2 regions of the Cupriavidus sp. Agwp_2 genome follow, and region 2 is predicted to be linked to the other one. Evidence: riboswitches for the same ligand, from Rfam matches in the RefSeq annotation. Region 2 holds a riboswitch; the other holds the start of a gene.
What was found. Region 2 has a riboswitch for glycine ahead of LPA45_RS24800 (D-amino acid dehydrogenase). Riboswitches for the same ligand answer to the same signal wherever they lie in the genome.
Positions count from the first base shown of each region.

Region 1: another riboswitch for glycine. It lies ahead of gcvT (glycine cleavage system aminomethyltransferase GcvT); the one in region 2 lies ahead of LPA45_RS24800 (D-amino acid dehydrogenase).

Region 1 is NZ_CP088083.1:3,644,297-3,652,859, reverse strand. Features, by position in the region: gene gcvP (aminomethyl-transferring glycine dehydrogenase) at 1-613, opposite strand, end outside; gene gcvH (glycine cleavage system protein GcvH) at 687-1,067, opposite strand; gene gcvT (glycine cleavage system aminomethyltransferase GcvT) at 1,167-2,294, opposite strand; glycine riboswitch at 2,389-2,513, opposite strand; glycine riboswitch at 2,535-2,621, opposite strand; gene LPA45_RS17150 (glycine zipper 2TM domain-containing protein) at 2,736-2,963, opposite strand; gene LPA45_RS17145 (UvrD-helicase domain-containing protein) at 3,235-5,331, shown strand; gene LPA45_RS17140 (hypothetical protein) at 5,564-6,076, opposite strand; gene LPA45_RS17135 (response regulator) at 6,357-7,112, shown strand; gene LPA45_RS17130 (sensor histidine kinase) at 7,118-8,245, shown strand; gene LPA45_RS17125 (ABC transporter substrate-binding protein) at 8,231-8,563, opposite strand, start outside.
Region 2 is NZ_CP088084.1:1,561,632-1,570,194, forward strand. Features, by position in the region: gene LPA45_RS24790 (sialidase family protein) at 1-171, opposite strand, end outside; gene LPA45_RS24795 (TonB-dependent receptor) at 204-2,489, opposite strand; glycine riboswitch at 2,743-2,844, shown strand; glycine riboswitch at 2,845-2,973, shown strand; gene LPA45_RS24800 (D-amino acid dehydrogenase) at 3,028-4,293, shown strand; gene LPA45_RS24805 (Zn-ribbon domain-containing OB-fold protein) at 4,515-4,913, opposite strand; gene LPA45_RS24810 (thiolase domain-containing protein) at 4,938-6,104, opposite strand; gene LPA45_RS24815 (MaoC family dehydratase) at 6,143-6,601, opposite strand; gene LPA45_RS24820 (LysR family transcriptional regulator) at 6,875-7,798, shown strand; gene LPA45_RS24825 (Lrp/AsnC family transcriptional regulator) at 7,807-8,325, opposite strand; gene mdeB (alpha-ketoglutarate dehydrogenase) at 8,499-8,563, shown strand, end outside.

The sequences.
Region 1 (8,563 bases), on a different replicon from region 2:
CGCGCGTGCGTACCACTTCCAGCGTCTGCGGCAGTACGTCGTCGGCGACAAAGAAGGTGTTGGAGTCGTGCTTGTTCACGCGCTGCAGCAGCGTCATCGCTTCCGCGGCGGCGGTGCCTTCGTCCAGCATCGACGCGTTGGCGATATCCAGGCCCGTCAGGTCGGTGACCATCTGCTGGAAGTTCAGCATGGCTTCCAGGCGGCCCTGCGAGATTTCCGGCTGGTAGGGCGTGTAGGCGGTATACCAGGCGGGGTTCTCGAAGATATTGCGCAGCACGACCGCGGGCGTGACGGTGTTGTAGTAGCCCTGCCCGATAAAGCTCTTCAGCACGCGGTTCTTGCGCGCCAGGCCGCGCAGCCTGGCCAGCGCGGCTTCTTCGTTCAGCGGCTCGGTGAACTCGCCCATCGGCATGCCGTCGCGGCGGCGGATGGCGGCGGGGATCACGGCGTCGATCAGCGCGGCGCGGCTGTCGTAGCCGAGCACCTTCAGCATGTGCTGCTGTTCGGCGGTATCGGGGCCGATATGGCGGGCGGCGAAGGCGTCGCGCGCCTCCAGTTCGGCCAGCGTGGGCCGGTTACCTTGGGCGGCGTTCATGGGAAGCGGGGCGTTCATTGGCAAGAACCTCGTGGGGAGCGCTGCGGCAGGTGGTCAGCCGTGCCGCGGCGCTGCAAATGCTGTGTGTCGATCAGGCGCCGACGCTGGCCTTGTACGCGTCGGCCGACATCAGGCCGTTGACGTCGTCGCTGTTGGCCGGCTTGAGCTTGAACAGCCAGGCGTCGAAGGCGTTGGCGTTGACGCTTTCCGGCGCAGCCGTGGCGGCCTCGTTCACGGCGATCACTTCGCCGGCCACCGGGGCATAGATGTCGGAAGCGGCCTTCACCGATTCGACCACTGCCAGCGCGTCGCCGGCACCGACCGACTTGCCCACTTCGGGCAGTTCCAGGAAGACGATGTCGCCCAATGCGTCCTGTGCGTGGTCGGTGATGCCGATGGTGAGCGTGCCGTCGGCTTCGACGCGCACCCACTCATGCGATTCGGTGTATTTGAGGTCGGCGGGGAAATTCATGAAGGTTCTCCGGATTCAGATCTGTTTCTTGTTGGGTGATGCCTGCCCGGCAACGCTGCCGGCAGGCGAGGGCGACCGTTGGGTGAGCGGGTGTTTCCCTTAGCTCACGAGTGCCTTGCCATTACGCACAAACGGCAGTTTAACCACAGTCGCGTTGAGTTTGCGGTCGCGGATCTCCACCTGCACCGTGTCGCCGACATTCACGCCTTGCGGCAGGCGTGCGAACGCGATCGATTGCGACAGTGAGGGGCTGAAGGTGCCGCTAGTGATTTCGCCGTCACCGGCGGGGGTGATGACCTTCTGGTGGGCGCGCAGCACGCCGCCTTTATCACGCAGGATGAGGCCAAGGAACTGCTGGCGAGAACCGGCGGCGGCCAGCGCCCCCTTGCCGGTGAAGTCGCGTTCGCTCTGCAGGTCCACAGTCCAGGCCAGGCCGGCGTCCAGCGGCGAGGTGCTGATGTCCATGTCCTGGCCGTACAGGTTCATGCCGGCTTCCAGGCGTAGCGTGTCGCGCGCGCCCAGGCCGGCCGGGCGCACGCCCGCGGCATTCAGCTTTTCCCACAGGCCGGCGACGCTTGCGGCCGGCACCACCAGCTCGAAACCGTCTTCGCCGGTGTAGCCGGTGCGCGCGACCATGACCTCGCCCAGGGCGGGATCCTGGACCACGACAGCGTTGAAGGGCTTGAGCGCATCGGAAGGTTGGGTCGACGGGAACGTGCTCCACACCTTGGCGCGGGCGTCAGGGCCCTGGACTGCGACGATCGCCAGCGGCTGCACGCCCGCGGGCGCGACGTCTTCACGACGCGGGGTGATGGTCACGCCGCTGCCGGTGGCGTCATTGCGCGCGCGGATCCAGTCGATATCGCCGACCGCGGTGCCGGCGTTGACCACCAGGCGGAAACGGTCCTCGGCAAAGAAATAGACGATCAGGTCATCGATGACACCGCCTTTCTCGTCCAGCATGCACGAGTACAGCGCCTTGCCGGGCGTCTGCAGCTTGTCGACGTTGTTGGCCAGCAGGCCGCGCAGGAAGGTGCGGGTATTGGGGCCGTTGAGATCGACCACGCACATATGCGACACGTCGAACATGCCGGCGTCGGTGCGCACGGCGTTGTGCTCTTCGATCTGGGAGCCGTAGTTGACCGGCATGTCCCAGCCGCCGAAGTCGACCATGCGGGCGCCGAGGGCGCGGTGGATGGCGTTGAGGGGCGTGGCCTGGAGCGTCATGGAATCCTCGGGGGCAATGTCGGGTTGCGAAAACAAAAAAGGGTCATCCGCCGCAACGATCGCCATGCCAATAGGCAAGCAATCCGCTGCGGCGGATGACCCCTCTGTCCTCGATACCTGAGAGATTACGAGGCGGATTCGTTGAACCCCATCCTCGCGCGCCCCTTCGGTGGGCACGCTCGCCACGAATGGCGGGTGCCGCTCTCCAGAGTGCGGCATGCATCGTGTGCATGTTGCATGCCGATCCGAACGGTCCGTGGTGCCTGAGAGTTTTCGGGTGATACCCCTTCGGCGGCGCAGTTCTGCGCGCTCTCCCGGTCGGATGCGCGCAATGTACGGGAGGCCCCGGCCTTTGTCAAACCAAGCCGGACGGCCGCCCGGCGGCTGTACCCGTTCCTGCGCCCCGCCGCCAGGGGCGTGAAGCCGGGTCTGGCGAGAGGCTTACTTTTTCTTGTCGTCGGTCACGACATTACCGATCACGCCGCCCACGGCCGCGCCGCCCAGCGTACCCAGTGCGCTGCCCTCGGTCAGGACGGCGCCGCCCACGGCGCCCGCACCCGCGCCGATGGCGGTGTTGCGTTGCTTCGGGGTCATGTCCGCGCAACCGGCGAATGCCGCGACCATCGCGCCGATCAGGGTCACTTTGGTCAATGTCTGCAGGGTTTTCATTGTTGGCTCCGAGTGATGGATATTGCATGTCCGAGACACGCCTGGACATAACAGTTAGAGCCTGGTGCACGTTCATTGGCTCCGGCCTTTACGAAGTGTTACGCCAGTGACACAACGAGGGCCGACGATGCGGCAGGCGCTGACTGACCGGCCAGGCCCAGCGTGTTAGCATCGAAAGCTTTGCCGCCGGGCACGTGTGCTGCCCATGGCGCGCGCCTCGTACGCCCCATTCATTCGCCCCATTCCGCTTCATTTCCCGAGCGCCTTTCACATGAGCCACGGCCTGAATTCCGCCCAATCCGAAGCCGTCCGCTACCTGGACGGCCCCTGCCTGGTGCTGGCCGGGGCGGGCTCCGGCAAGACCCGCGTCATCACGCAGAAGATCGCGCACCTGATCGAGGACAAAGGCTTCGAGCCGCGCCATATCGCCGCCGTCACCTTCACCAACAAGGCCGCCAAGGAGATGCAGGAGCGCATCGGCAAGCTGATGGAAGGCAAGACCACGCGCGAAGGCAAGCGCATCCCGCTCAAGCAGCTGACGGTCTGTACCTTCCACTCGCTGGGCGTGCAGATCCTGCGCATGGAGGCGGAACACGTCGGCCTGAAGCCACAGTTCTCGATCATGGATTCGGACGACTGCTTCGGCCTGATCCAGGAGCAGCTCGGCACCACCGACAAGAAGCTGATTCGCGGCGTGCAGAGCACGATCTCGCTGTGGAAAAACGGCATGATCGATCCGGAGGCCGCCATCGCGCAGGCCGCCAATGCCGACGAGCACCAGGCCGCGCTGGTCTACCGCAACTACGTCGCCACGCTGCATGCCTACCAGGCGGTCGACTTCGACGACCTGATCCGCCTGCCCGCGGAACTGTTCGCGCGCAATGAAGCGGTACAGCTCAAGTGGCAGAACCGGCTGCGCTACTTCCTGGTCGACGAATACCAGGACACCAACGCCTGCCAGTACCAGTTGCTCAAGCTGCTGGCGGGCGGCTCGCACCTGCGCGCGCCGGCCTTTACCGCGGTGGGCGACGACGACCAGGCCATCTACGGCTGGCGCGGCGCCACGCTGGATAACCTGCGCGGGCTGCAGACAGATTTCCCCAACCTCAAGGTCATCAAGCTGGAGCAGAACTATCGCTCCACGGTGCGCATCCTCGAGGCGGCAAACGCGGTCATCGCCAACAATCCCAAGCTGTTCGACAAGAAGCTGTGGAGCGAGCACGGCATGGGCGACCCCATTGCCATCCACCCGATGAACGACGAGGAGCACGAGGCCGAGTCGGTGGTGTTCCGCCTGTCCGCGCACAAGTTCGAGCGCCGCGCGCAGTTCCGCGACTACGCCATCCTGTACCGCGGCAACCATCAGGCGAGGTTGTTCGAGCAGATCCTGCGCCGCGAGCGCATCCCCTATGTGCTGTCGGGCGGCCAGAGCTTCTTCGACAAGGCCGAGATCAAGGACATCTGCGCCTACCTGCGCCTGATCGCCAACCCCGACGACGATCCCGCCTTCATCCGCGCGATCACCACGCCGCGCCGCGGCGTTGGCAACACCACGCTGGAAGTGCTGGGCACGTTCGCCGGGCAGGCCAAGGTCTCGCTGTTCGAAGCGGCGATGATGGGCGGCATCGAAGGCAAGCTGCAGCCGCGCCAGCTGGAGCCGCTGCGGGTGTTCTGCGAATCGATGGTGCGGCTGGCCGACCGCGCGGCCAAGGACCCGGCCACCGAAGTGCTAGACGACATGATGGCCGGCATCCACTACGAGGCCTACCTGTACGACAGCTTCGACGAACGGCAGGCACAGTCGCGCTGGACCAATACCCTCGAGTTCCTGGAGTGGCTCAAGCGCAAGGGCACCAAGCCCGAAGCGGCCGACGGCGAGGAAGCAACGGGCTTCGACAACGCCGACGGCTTCGGCAGCGAAGGCAAGAACCTGCTCGAACTGACACAGACCGTGGCGCTGATGAGCATGCTCGAAGGTCGCGAGGAAGATCCCGATGCGGTGCGGCTGTCGACGCTGCACGCCTCCAAGGGGCTGGAATATCCGCACGTGTTCCTGGTCGGCGTGGAAGAGGGCATCCTGCCCCACTGCCGCGAAGACGACGACATGACCGACGAGAAGATCGAGGAAGAGCGGCGGCTGATGTATGTTGGCATCACGCGCGCGCAGCGCAGCCTGCAGATCACCTGGTGCAAGAAGCGCAAGCGTGCGCGCGATACCTACTCCTGCCAGCCGTCGCGCTTTATCGGCGAGATGAAGCTGGAGGAGGCGCCGGCACCCAAGGACGAAACCCCGGCGATGAGTCCCAAGGACCGGCTCGGCGCGCTCAAGGCGCTGCTCGGCGGCCCCGGCAAGACGGCCGCGGACTGAGCCGGGCGATCGTACGCGTACAGTCCCGATACAAAACCCTACCAGGCCGACAAGACCGCGCGCGCCGCGGTCCCTAGCATGACGGTTGTGCCGCCTGCACTCTGTACGGTAGTGCGGCTGTGCGGCGGCAGGGCCTGCCCGGGTCTTGCCGCTCCAGACATCACGTCTGGTTTTTCCCTGTAATTGGCCCCCGCCGCGCAAGCGTGCGGGGGCAATTTTTTTGGCGCGGCGCTCAGTGCCCCGGCGCCTGCGGTGCGCCCGGCGGCGGCGCCATCATCGGTCCCGGCGGCAGGCCGAGCCAGCGCGCGGCATCGGGCGCGCCGCGCAGGCGCTGGCGCTGGCCGGAATCGAGGCTGTCGTCGAGCGCCAGCCAGCGTTCGCGCACTGCGCGGCGGTCCTGTTCGAGCGCGTGGTGCAGGCGGTCCATGGCTTCGGCGCGCGGCCGCAGCGGGCCGTCCGGCGCGGCGTCGGCGGTCTCGCGCAGGAAGCGGGCGCGCAGCTCCAGCGCATGCGCTTCCGCCTCCACCGCTGCGCTCCGCGCGGCCTGCCATAGCCGTGCCTGCGCCGGGTTCAGGCCAAGCGGCTCGGGCGTTGCCGGGACAGGGGCGGGCGGCGGCATGGCGCCATGCCGCCCCGGGCCGGCTTGCAGGGCGCTGGCCGGCGTGGCCACCAGGGCGGCGCCGCACAGCACCAGGACGGACAGGCTGGTGCGCAGCCGGGAGGTGAGGACGGGCAGGACGGGCATGGAATTCTCCTGTAGTGGTATCGATGCCGGTCCATGCTAGGGAAGGCCGCGCCACAATGCTTGAGCACTTGGTCTGCGCCGTATTGCAATGGCGTACATGGCAGGCCTGCCGGCAACGCTGCGTATCAGGCCTGATACAAAGCCGGCATAGTGCCGCCACCCTCCGCTGGTACAGTGGGGCACCGCACGCCCCCGGCATCGGCCACGACGTCGCCCCGATCGTCTGATCGTCCGATCGTCCGATCGTCCGGTCGCCCGTCAGATGCCGTTATCTTCGCTTATGGAATTCACCCCGCCGCTTCCCATCCGCCTGCTGATCGTCGACGACGATCCCCAGATCCGCGCCATGCTGGCCGAGTACCTGTCCACCTTCGGCATGCATGCGGACGGGGTCGAGGACGGCACCGCGATGCGCCAGGCGATGGCCGCCACGGCCTATGACCTCGTCATCCTCGACCTGTCGCTGCCCGGCGAGAATGGCCTGGCGCTGTGCCGCGAACTGCGCGCGCAGACCAACGTTGCCGTGATCATGCTGACCGCGCGCGCCGAGCTGGCAGACCGCGTGGTCGGGCTGGAGGTCGGCGCCGACGACTACGTCACCAAGCCGTTCGAGATGCGCGAGCTGGTGGCGCGCATCCACACCGTGCTGCGCCGCAGCCGCGCCCATGCCGGCCCGGGCGGCCCGGGCGCCAATGGCCGCCGCGCGGCGCCGCCTTCGGGCCATGAGTTGCGCTTCGGCGACTGGCGCCTGAACACCACGCTGCGCCAGCTGGTCGACCGGGACGAGGTGGTGGTGCCGCTGTCCAATGCGGAATTCCGCCTGCTGCTGGCCTTTGTCGAGCAGCCCAACCGCGTGCTTGACCGCGAGCTGCTGATCAACCAGGCGCGCGGGCGCGGGCTCGACGTGTTCGACCGCAGCATCGACCTGCTGGTCTCGCGGCTGCGCCAGAAACTGCGCGACGACCCGCGCGACCCCGCGTTGATCCGCACCGTGCGCGGCGAAGGCTACGTCTTCACCGCCACGCTGGAAGGATGAGCCCGATGCCCGGCAACGGGCGCCTGGCGCGCTACGACTCGATGTTCCTGCGGCTGTTCGTGGTGATGGCCACGATCATGCTGGCCGTCCACCTGCTCGGCATGACGGTCATCGAAAACCTGTTTCCGCGGCCCGGCATGGAACGCGCGCTGCGTGACGGTCCGAGGGGGCCGGATGGTCCGCCGCCGCCTGAAGCCTGGCACCGGGGGCCACCGCCCGAGGGCGCGCCAGGCCGACCCGCAGGGCAGGGCGCTCCGCAGCATCGCCCGCCGCCGCGCTGGCCGTGGCCGCCGCACCTCGGCATGGTGATCCAGGTGGCGGCAATGGTGGCGGCGGCATGGGTCGGCGCACGGCTGCTGGCGCGGCCGGTGCAGCAGCTGGCCAGCGGCGCGGGGCGGCTGGCGCAGGACGTACACGCGCCGCCGCTGGACGAGACCGGCGGCCCCGCCGAAGCCCGGGCGGCCGCACAGGCGCTGAACCTCATGCAGCAGCGCATCCGCACCCAACTCGCCCAGCAATCGCGCTTCCTCGCCGCGGTCTCGCACGACCTGCGCACGCCGCTGACGCGCATGAGCCTGCGTCTCGAACGCATCGACGCGGGCGAGGTGCGCTACCGCCTGCGCCAGGATCTCGCCGAAATGAACGGCCTGATCGACGCCACCCTCTATTACCTGCGTGACCGCGACGAAGCCAGCGGCCCGCGCCAGCGCGTGGACGTGCTGGCGCTGCTGCAGGCGGTGGTGGACGACGCCGCCGATACCGGCCACGAGGTCGCGCTCAGCGGCCAGGCGCAGCCACTGCTGGCGTGGCCGTCCGAGCTGCGGCGCGCGGTCGTCAACCTGGTCGAGAATGCGCGGCGCTATGGCGGCGCGGCCAGCATCGTGCTGACCGACAGCCCGGCACGGGTGCTGATCGATATCTGCGACGACGGCCCCGGCATCCCGGAAGACCAGCTGGCACGCGTGATGGAGCCGTTCTACCGGCTCGAATCGTCGCGCAGCCGCGCCACCGGCGGGGTCGGCATGGGCCTGTCGATCGCCGCCGACATCGCCGCACGGCATGGCGGCGAGCTGATCCTGTCCAACCGCCCGGAAGGCGGCCTGCGCGCGCGCCTGTCGCTACCGCGCGCCTGACACTGCCAACGTGACGTACTGCGAGCCGCGCTGCCCGTGGCTGAAGTCGAGCGTAAAGTCCCCCACGTCGACACGGCCCTGCAGTGCGCGGCGCAGCTCCGGGGCGCCGCTGGTGCGCATGCCCGCCAGCGCCCGAGCCAGCCATGCGGCACCGATATAGCCGGCCAGCGTCGCCGGCGACGGCGGCTCGTCCAGGTATTGCTTCATGCGCGCCACGTGTTCCCTGACCACGCGCAGCGTGGCCTGCTGCGGACCAGGCGCGACCTGGGTCAGCACCATGCCGCCGGCGTAGCCGGAGCCCAGTATCTCGCGCGCAGC
Region 2 (8,563 bases):
GCCATCGCGATCGAAGGCGGCGCCGGTGCCAAGTTCGCTCATTGCCTTCGGCGCCGGGCTTTGCGCACCGTGGCCGGCGTGGCCGCCATGAGACTGCGCCATCGCGGCGAACGCCATGCAGGCGATCACGCCGGCGGCAAGGAATCGGAAGCTGCGGTGCAGGCGCTGCATGGGCAGGGTCGGGGTCGGGCTGGTCACGGCACTCAGAAGGAAAGCTTGGCCTCGGCGTAGAACGTCCGGCCCGGGTAGGGGTGGTAGACGAAGTAACGCTGGTCGGTCAGGTTGTCGATGCCAAGCCCGAGACGCACGTTCTTGACGGGCTTGTACGTCACCTTGACGTCGAAGGTCAGGAAACTGCTGGTGCCGCCGAAGGTGTCGGGATTGACGTCGCTGTTGTCGAGCGTATTGTACTGCCGCCCCGAATAGGTCATTGCCAGCGTGCCCGCCCATGCCGGCGTGAAGCGGTAAGTGCCGACCAGGTTCGCGCGCCACTGCGGGATGCGATAGAAATACTTGCCCACCGATGCCGGGTTGTTGGCGTTCTCCAGCGTCTTGGAGTGGTTGTACGCGCCGCTGGCCGACAGGTCGAAGCCACTGAACAGCACGTCGCGCCCGTCGTAGGCCAGTTCGATGCCGCGCGTGCGCACGCGATCCACGTTCTGGAAGCTGGTGACCGTGGGGAACACCGTGGTGTTGGTCTGGCTGACCAGCGCATCGCGGATGTCGTCCTCGTACACCGACACGCGGAAGTACGAACGGTCGACCGTGCGCTCGAAGGTCAGGTCCTTCGAGAACGAGCGTTCCGGCTTCAGGTTGGGATCGTTGTTGATCAGCGAGGTGCCGGTGATACGGCCCTGGAACAGCTCGGCGACGGTCGGGTAGCGGTAGGCCTGGCCGAGCGACAGCCGGCCCAGCCAGTCCTGGCCGATGGCTTTTTCCAGCGCCAGCTTGGGCGACCAGTTGGACTCGCTGCGCACCGGGTATGCGACATTCACGCCCGGCTGGCTGCGGCTGCCGTCATAGGCGCGCCAGTGTTCCCAGCGCACGCCCGGGATCAGCTTCCAGTCCTCGGCGAAGTACCACGCGTCCTGCGCATACAGCGCCTGCGTCTCGGTCTTGCCGGCAAAGGCGTTGTTGAAGGCGGAGATGGTGCCCGCCTGCCAGTCCGAGGTGTTGTAGGTGGTGTTGCTGAGCCGGTAGTTGTCGTAGTGGTAGCCGAAGGTGACCCAGTGGCCGCCCTTGAGCTGCTGCGGGCGGTAGTCGGCCTTCAGGTCGAGCGTGCGCCAGCCGGTGCCGTCGCCATAGGTCACCGTGCCCGGGCCATTGCCCGCAGTACTGGCGGTGCGGCTGATGTCCTTGCTGACGTCGAACAATGACGCCACGCCGGAGAAGTTCCACCCGGTCTCGTTGCGCGTGCGCAGCGACAGGCCATACAGCCAGCGCGCGTCTTCGCCGTTGCTCGGCGCAAACGCGTTGGCGGGGATCACGTAGCGGAAGCCGCCGATATTGACCGGGCCGCTCGACACCACGTTGCCGTTGGCATCGCGCAGGTAGCTGGCGGTGGTGCTGGAGCGGTCCTGCTGCCAGTAGGCGGCAGTAAACTGCGCCTGCAACGTATTGGTGATGTCGTAGCCGAGCTTGACCTTGAGCTGGTCCTGCACGGTATGCGTGACGCCCTCGCTGTTGACGCCCATCACGGTGCGATCGGCGCCGGTCTGGTCCTGGTCGAAATAGGCGCCGGTGACCGGCTTGTCGGCCGAGCTGGCGCGCACGTTCGAACGCGCCGCGGTATAGAAGCTCAGCGGCTGGCTCTTGCTGTCCTGCCGATCGACGCTGACCAGCCACGAAAACGGTCCGACGCGGTCGCCTACGTAGGCGTTGGCGTGCACGCCGTTGAAATTGTCGTGCGTGCCATACAGGTTGAAGCGCTGCGTGAACAGCTGCACGCTGGCATCGCCTTCGAACTTCTCCGGCGTGCGCGTGCTGATCAGCACGGTCGCGCCCAGCGAGTTGCCGGGGTACAGCGCCGAATACGGGCCATACAGCACGTCTACGCGCTCGATCTCGGCGGCATTGACCAGCGACCAGCGCGGCGGGAAGGTGAAATCGGAGCCCAGCAGGTTGGACAGCAGCAGGCCGTCGGCATAGACCAGCCCGCGCGCCGACTGGCGCGAGCTGGTGCTGCGCACCGAGATGATCGAATTCATATCGCCGATGAAGCGCTTGCGCACGGCGAGGTTGGGCGCGTACTTGAGCGCGTCTTCGGTGTTGACGACGTTGAAGTCCGCCATGCGCGCGGCGCTGATGCCGTAGGCGGGCGATGGCGTATTGGGCGGCGTGGCGGGCGTTTCGCCGCGCTCGGTCCTGGCCGAGACCACGACTTCCTGCAACGGTTGCGGCGCGCTGACGGGTCCATCCGCCTGCGCGCCGGCGATGCCGGGGCCCATCAGCGCGGCCGAAGCGGCCAGCGCAATCCGATTTCTTGTCACTGAAATACCTTTTCTGTTCTTCTGGCTCGCCCGACCGGTGCGCCGTATCCGGCTCGTGGTACGGCGCACTTCCTCCGCGTAGCGAGTGCTGACATTCTAGGTGGCGGGATGGATTGCCGCAGTGCGACATAGCGCCGCGCCAGAACGGAAGTGACTCGACCGCCCATGCGGGGGCATCAAGTTCTATACGCGTTTACCCGCATACCCACATGCGGCCTTTGTCTCTAGATTTGCCCGGATTGGCGTTCGCGCCAACGTGATGCTGGGAGAGACTGATCCGGCGGCAGCCGCCGCGGACAGCGCCGAAGGAGCAACCGCCCCGGAAACTCTCAGGCAAAAGGACCGGTATCACGCGTCACAGCACTCTGAAGAATGCCGCCATCGTCAGCCGGCATACCGAAGGAGCAAGCGGCCCTCGCCACCGGTACTACCGGCACCCCGGTGACTGTCGTGAATCTCTCAGGTCAGGAACAGAGGGGGCGTCCGCTACGCATGTCGCGTACGGGCTCCAATCCCGACGTTTCTGGACTGCCAGATCATGAAGACAATCGCCGTCATCGGCGGTGGCATCACCGGTGTCACCACGGCCTACGCGCTCGCCCGGCGCGGATTCTCCGTCACCCTGTTCGAGCGGCACCGCTACGCCGCGATGGAAACCTCGTTCGCCAACGGCGGACAGCTGTCCGCCTCCAACGCCGAGGTCTGGACGCACTGGTCCACCATCATCAAGGGCCTGAAGTGGATGCTGCGCAGCGATGCGCCGCTGCTGGTGAACCCGCGCCCGAACTGGCACAAGCTGAGCTGGTTCGCCGGGTTCATTGCCTCGATCCCGCACTACCGACGCAACACCATCGAGACCGCGCGCCTGGCCATCGCGGCGCGCGAGCACCTGTTCGCGTGGGCGGCGCAGGAAGGCATCGACTTTGACCACAAGCGCGAAGGCATCCTGCATATCTACCGCGACAAGGCCGGTTTCGAGCATGCGGGCCGCGTCTCGGCGCTGCTGGCACAGGGCGGGCTGGAGCGCCGGGCGGTGACGCCGGCGGAAATGCGCGCGATCGAGCCGACGCTGGCCGGCACGTACTACGGCGGTTATTTCACCGAAAGCGATTCGACCGGCGATATCCACAAGTTCACCAGCGGCCTGGCCGCCGCCATCGAACGCATGGGCGTGCGCTGCCGCTACGGCGAGGACGTGCGCAATGTCACCACCGATGGCCGCAGCGCCCGCGTCACGGTTCAGGAAGGCGCGGAAAGCACCACCTCGACCTTCGATGGCGCGGTGATCTGCGCCGGTACCGTGAGCCGCGCGCTGGCCGCCGGGCTGGGCGACCGCGTCAACATCTATCCGGTCAAGGGCTATTCCATCACCGTCAACCTGGACGACGCCGCCAGCCGCGCCGCGGCGCCAACCGTCAGCCTGCTCGACGACGAGACCAAGCTGGTCACCAGCCGCCTCGGCGACGACCGCTTCCGCGTGGCCGGCACCGCTGAGTTCAACGGCTTCAACCGCGACATCCGCGCCGACCGCATCCGGCCGCTGGTGGAATGGGTGCAGCAGTGCTTCCCGGGCGTCAGCACGCGCAGCGTGGTGCCATGGGCGGGGCTGCGGCCGATGCTGCCCGACATGCTGCCGCGCGTGGGCCGCGGGCGGGCGCGCTGCATCTTCTACAACACCGGGCACGGGCACCTTGGCTGGACGTTGTCAGCGGTGACGGCGGATATGGTGGCCGGGGTGGTGGCGCAGGCGCTGCTTGAGCCGAAGATGCCGGGCGTGGGTTCGCTGGCAATTGCCAAGGCTTGAGATCGCGTGTTAAGCGCGTCGCTATTGCCAGCGCCGGCCCTCTCCCCCAGCCCCTCTCCCGCGAGCGGGAGAGGGGCCGGGAGAGGGAGAAAACCATCGCGGGCGAAGGCGTTCGAGCTTGCTACTACCCTCCGCATACGCTCCCCTCGCCTGCGGGAGAGGGGTGGGGGAGAGGGCGTAAGCCTTCACGGAGTGAAGCGCCACCGCCCGCCGTGAACTACTCAGGCCGGCGCAAACACCGGCACTGGCGCGCCGTCCACGCTGGGCGCGAACTTGACCTTCACCTTCTGCCCGATGCGGACCTCATCGAGATCGCAATCGACGATATGGGTCATCATGGTCACGCCCTCGTCGAGCTTCACATAGGCAATGCAGAACGGCTGCGGGCCAGCCTTGCGCGTGACGCTGTACGAGTAGATGGTGCCACGGCCGCTGGCGGTCTTCCAGACCGTATCGCCCATGCAGAACGGGCACAGCGTGCGCGGATACCAGTGCGTCTTGCCGCACGACTGGCAGTGCTTGACCAGCAGGCGGCCTTCGCGCGCGGCCTGCCAGAACTCGACGTTGTCGGGCTGTTCGTCCGGGGCCTTGTAGGCCATGGGAGTGTGTGGGGTCGTCATGTCAGTTGCTCCGGCGATCGTTCATTATTCGCGCTCGAGGATCAGGGTGGCGCTGCCGTGGCGCGAGCCCAGGTAGCCGCCGGTGCCTTGCGCCAGCGCCAGGTCGCAGTTCTTCACCTGCACCGCCGGATGCGCTTCGCCGCGCAACTGGCGCACCGCCTCGATCACCTTGGTGATGCCGCCGCGGTTGGCCGGGTGGTTGTTGCACAGGCCGCCGCCATCGGTATTGAACGGCAGCTTGCCGACGCCCGAGATCAGGTTGCCGTCGGCCACGAACTTGCCGCCCTCGCCCTTCTTGCAGAAGCCCAGGTCTTCCAGCTGCATCAGCACGGTGATGGTGAAGCTGTCGTAGATCGAGGCGTACTTGATGTCGGCCGGGGTCACGCCGGCTTCCGCGAATGCGGCCGCGCCGGAGAACTTCGCACCCGACCAGCTCAGGTCGACCTCGCCGCCCAGCTGGCCCTTGACGTATTCGCCGGCGCCGACGATCTTCACCTTCGGACGCTTGAGCGTCGCCGCGATCTCGGGCCGCGCCACGATCAGCGCGCCGCCGCCGTCCGACACCACGCAGCAGTCGAGCTTGTGCAGCGGGTCGGCGATCATCGGCGAGTTCAGCACGTCCTCCACCGTCACGACATCGCGCAGCATCGCATGCGGGTTGTACTGCGCGTGGTGCGACGCCGCCACCTTGACCCATGCCAGTTGCTCGGGCGTGGTGCCGTACTCGTACATATGGCGCATCGCGACCATCGCGTACAAGTTGACGGTGACGGGATTGAACGGCGCCTCGAACGGCGCGTCCGGCAGGTTGGCGCCCCAGTTGCGCGCCTGCGTGCCGGTCGAGCCTTCCGAGCGCGGCCGGCCGGCCAGCGTGATCAGCGCCACATTGCATTTGCCGGCTGCAATGGCCTGCGCCGCGTGCGAGACATGCACCAGGTAAGCAGAACCACCGGTGTCGGTGGAATCCACATGGCGCACCTTCAGGCCGAGGTAGTCGATCATGTTGGTGGCGCCCAGCCCCGGCGCATCGCCGGCGCAGAAATAGCCGTCCACGTCCGACAGCGACAGGCCGGCATCGGCCAGCGCGCCGCGCGCGGATTCCGCGTGCAGCTGCGCCACCGACTTGTCCGGCGCCTTGCGGGTCGGGTGCTCGTAGGCCCCGACGATATATGCCTTGCCTTTGATGCTCATGGGAGTCTCGTCTTGCTTGGGATTGATATTGGGTAAATTCAGAAGCGCATCTGCACCAGCCAGATCGCCACCATGGCCGGCCGCTCGCTGCCTTCGACCTGCATCTCTACTTTCCAGTGACAGCGCACTTCGCCGGGGCGGACATCGTCGAGCTGCTGCAGCGTGAACGCGCCGCGCACGCGCGCGCCGGCCGGCACCGGGCCGGTGAAGCGCAGCCGGTCGAAGCCATAGTTCAGCGCCAGCTTGCGGCCCGGGAAGGCAAAGCACTGCCCGAACGCCGCCGACACCATCGACAGGATCAGGAAGGCGTGCGCAACCGTGCAGCCGTACGGCGAATCCGCCGCGGCGCGCTCGGGGTCCACGTAGATCCACTGCCGGTCATGGGTCAGCTCGGCAAAGGTATCGATGGCGCCCTGCCCGATGGGGAAATACTCGCTCACCACGGCCGGCGCGGCGCAAAGCGCACGCAGGTCGTCGAGCGATGCAATGCTGTGCATGAGGCTCCTGTCGGTCCGGGTCTCGCTGGATGCGATCGGCGCGATCGACCCAAGCGGGCGGCTGTCTCCGTTTCGTTCTTGCTGCCGAATCTTGCTGCCGATCTTGCTGCCATAGCGCGGCTTGCGATTGAGTGTAGCGACGCCGCCGAAGCAGCGTCCAATATCGTTTCCCGCGCGATCGATAAGCAGCGTTTATCGACCCCCCCGGCGCGCGCGGTTGCCCGGCGGGCGCGGGGCGCACTAAGATGTGGCTCCCGCACCCCCGCTGACCCCATGGAACTGCGCCGCATCCGGCACTTCGTCGTGCTGGCCGAGACCCTTAATTTCCGCCGCGCGGCAGAACGCCTGCATATCGCCCAGCCCGCGCTGACAGTCTCGATCCAGAAGCTCGAGTCGGAACTCGACGCCACCCTGTTCGTGCGCGAGCCGCGCGGCGTCACGCTGACCGAGACCGGCCGCGCCGCGCTGGCCGAGGCCCGGCGCATCCTGTTCCATGCCGGCCAGTTCAGCGAACTGGTGCAGTCGGCCAGCAGTGGCATGGCCGGCACCTTGCGCGTCGGCTTTGTCGGCACCACTACGTCGCACCTGCTGCCGCGGCTGGTGACGCGCTTTCGCAATGAATACCCCGGCGTCGAGCTGGTGCTGCGCGAAGCCACCTCGACCCGCATCATGCAGTGGCTGGAGGACGAGGCCCTGGACGTGGGCCTGGTGCGCACGCCGTTGCTGACGCCGGGCAACACTGCGCTGGCGCTGCTGGAGCGCGACCGCTTTGTCGCCGCCCTGCCGCGCAGCCATCCGCTGGCGGGCAAGCCGTCACTGACGCTGGCCGACCTGGCGCAGGAGCGCTTTGTCATGTACGAGCAGGGCGAAGCCTCCGGCCTGCGCAGCGCCGCGCTGTCGGCATGCCAGATGGCGGGCTTCCAGCCGCGCGTCACGCAAGAGGCCACGCAGGTACAGACCGTGCTGGCGCTGGTGGAAAGCGGGCTGGGCGTGGCGCTGGTGCCGTCGATCATGCAGCGCTTCGCCAACGACCGCATGGTGATCCGCGACCTGGCCGGCTACCCGGATGGCGCCAGCATCGGACTCGCCCTCACCTGGCTGCCGGCGCACGACAGCCCGGTGGTACGGCATTTCCGTGAGGTGGCGTTGTCGGAGTTCGCGGTGGATGGCGCGGACGAGGGGCGTGACGCGCGCTAGCCTGCAGGCTACTCGCCCTCTTCTTCCGCCACGCTCAACGTCAATCCCCCCGCCGGCAGCGGCAGCGCCGTCCGGTACCGCACCTGCTTCAGCGCGAAGCTCGACCGGATATTGGACACGCCCGGGATCTTGGTCAGCTGCTCCAGGATAAAGCGCTCCAGGCTCTGCATGCTGGGCACGACCACGCGCAGCAGGTAGTCAGCGTCGCCGGTCATCAGGTAGCACTCCATCACCTCGGGTCGCTTGTCGATGGCCGCCTCGAAGCGGCGCAGCGCGTCTTCCACCTGCTTTTCCAGGCTGACCTGGATAAAGACGTTGATGCGCAGGCCCAGCGCCTCGGCATTCAGCAGCGTGACCTGCTGCTTGATCAGTCCCATTTTCTCCAGCGCCTTGACGCGGTTGAAGCAGGGCGTCGGCGACAGGTTCACGGCGCGCGCCAGCTCCGCATTGGTGATGCGGGCGTTCTGCTGCAGCTGGTTGAGGATGGCGATATCGATGCGATCGAGCCTGAGTGACGTTTCGTTCATGACGTAACAATTCCGGATTCATGCGGTTCTGGAGAATTTTTATACTGCGACAGCCCGTTCACGCAAGGTAATTCAGACACATTCTCTGCGGCTCAAGGGGTAATCTTGTTGGCATCGGCGGGCATTTCCCTGGCCTGCCACCACAGACATGGAAGACGGACAGGAGCGGTGCCATGACTAACCTGGCAAACGGTGTGCAATCGATGCTTGCGCTGCCCTCGGCCAACGAGGACAGCGA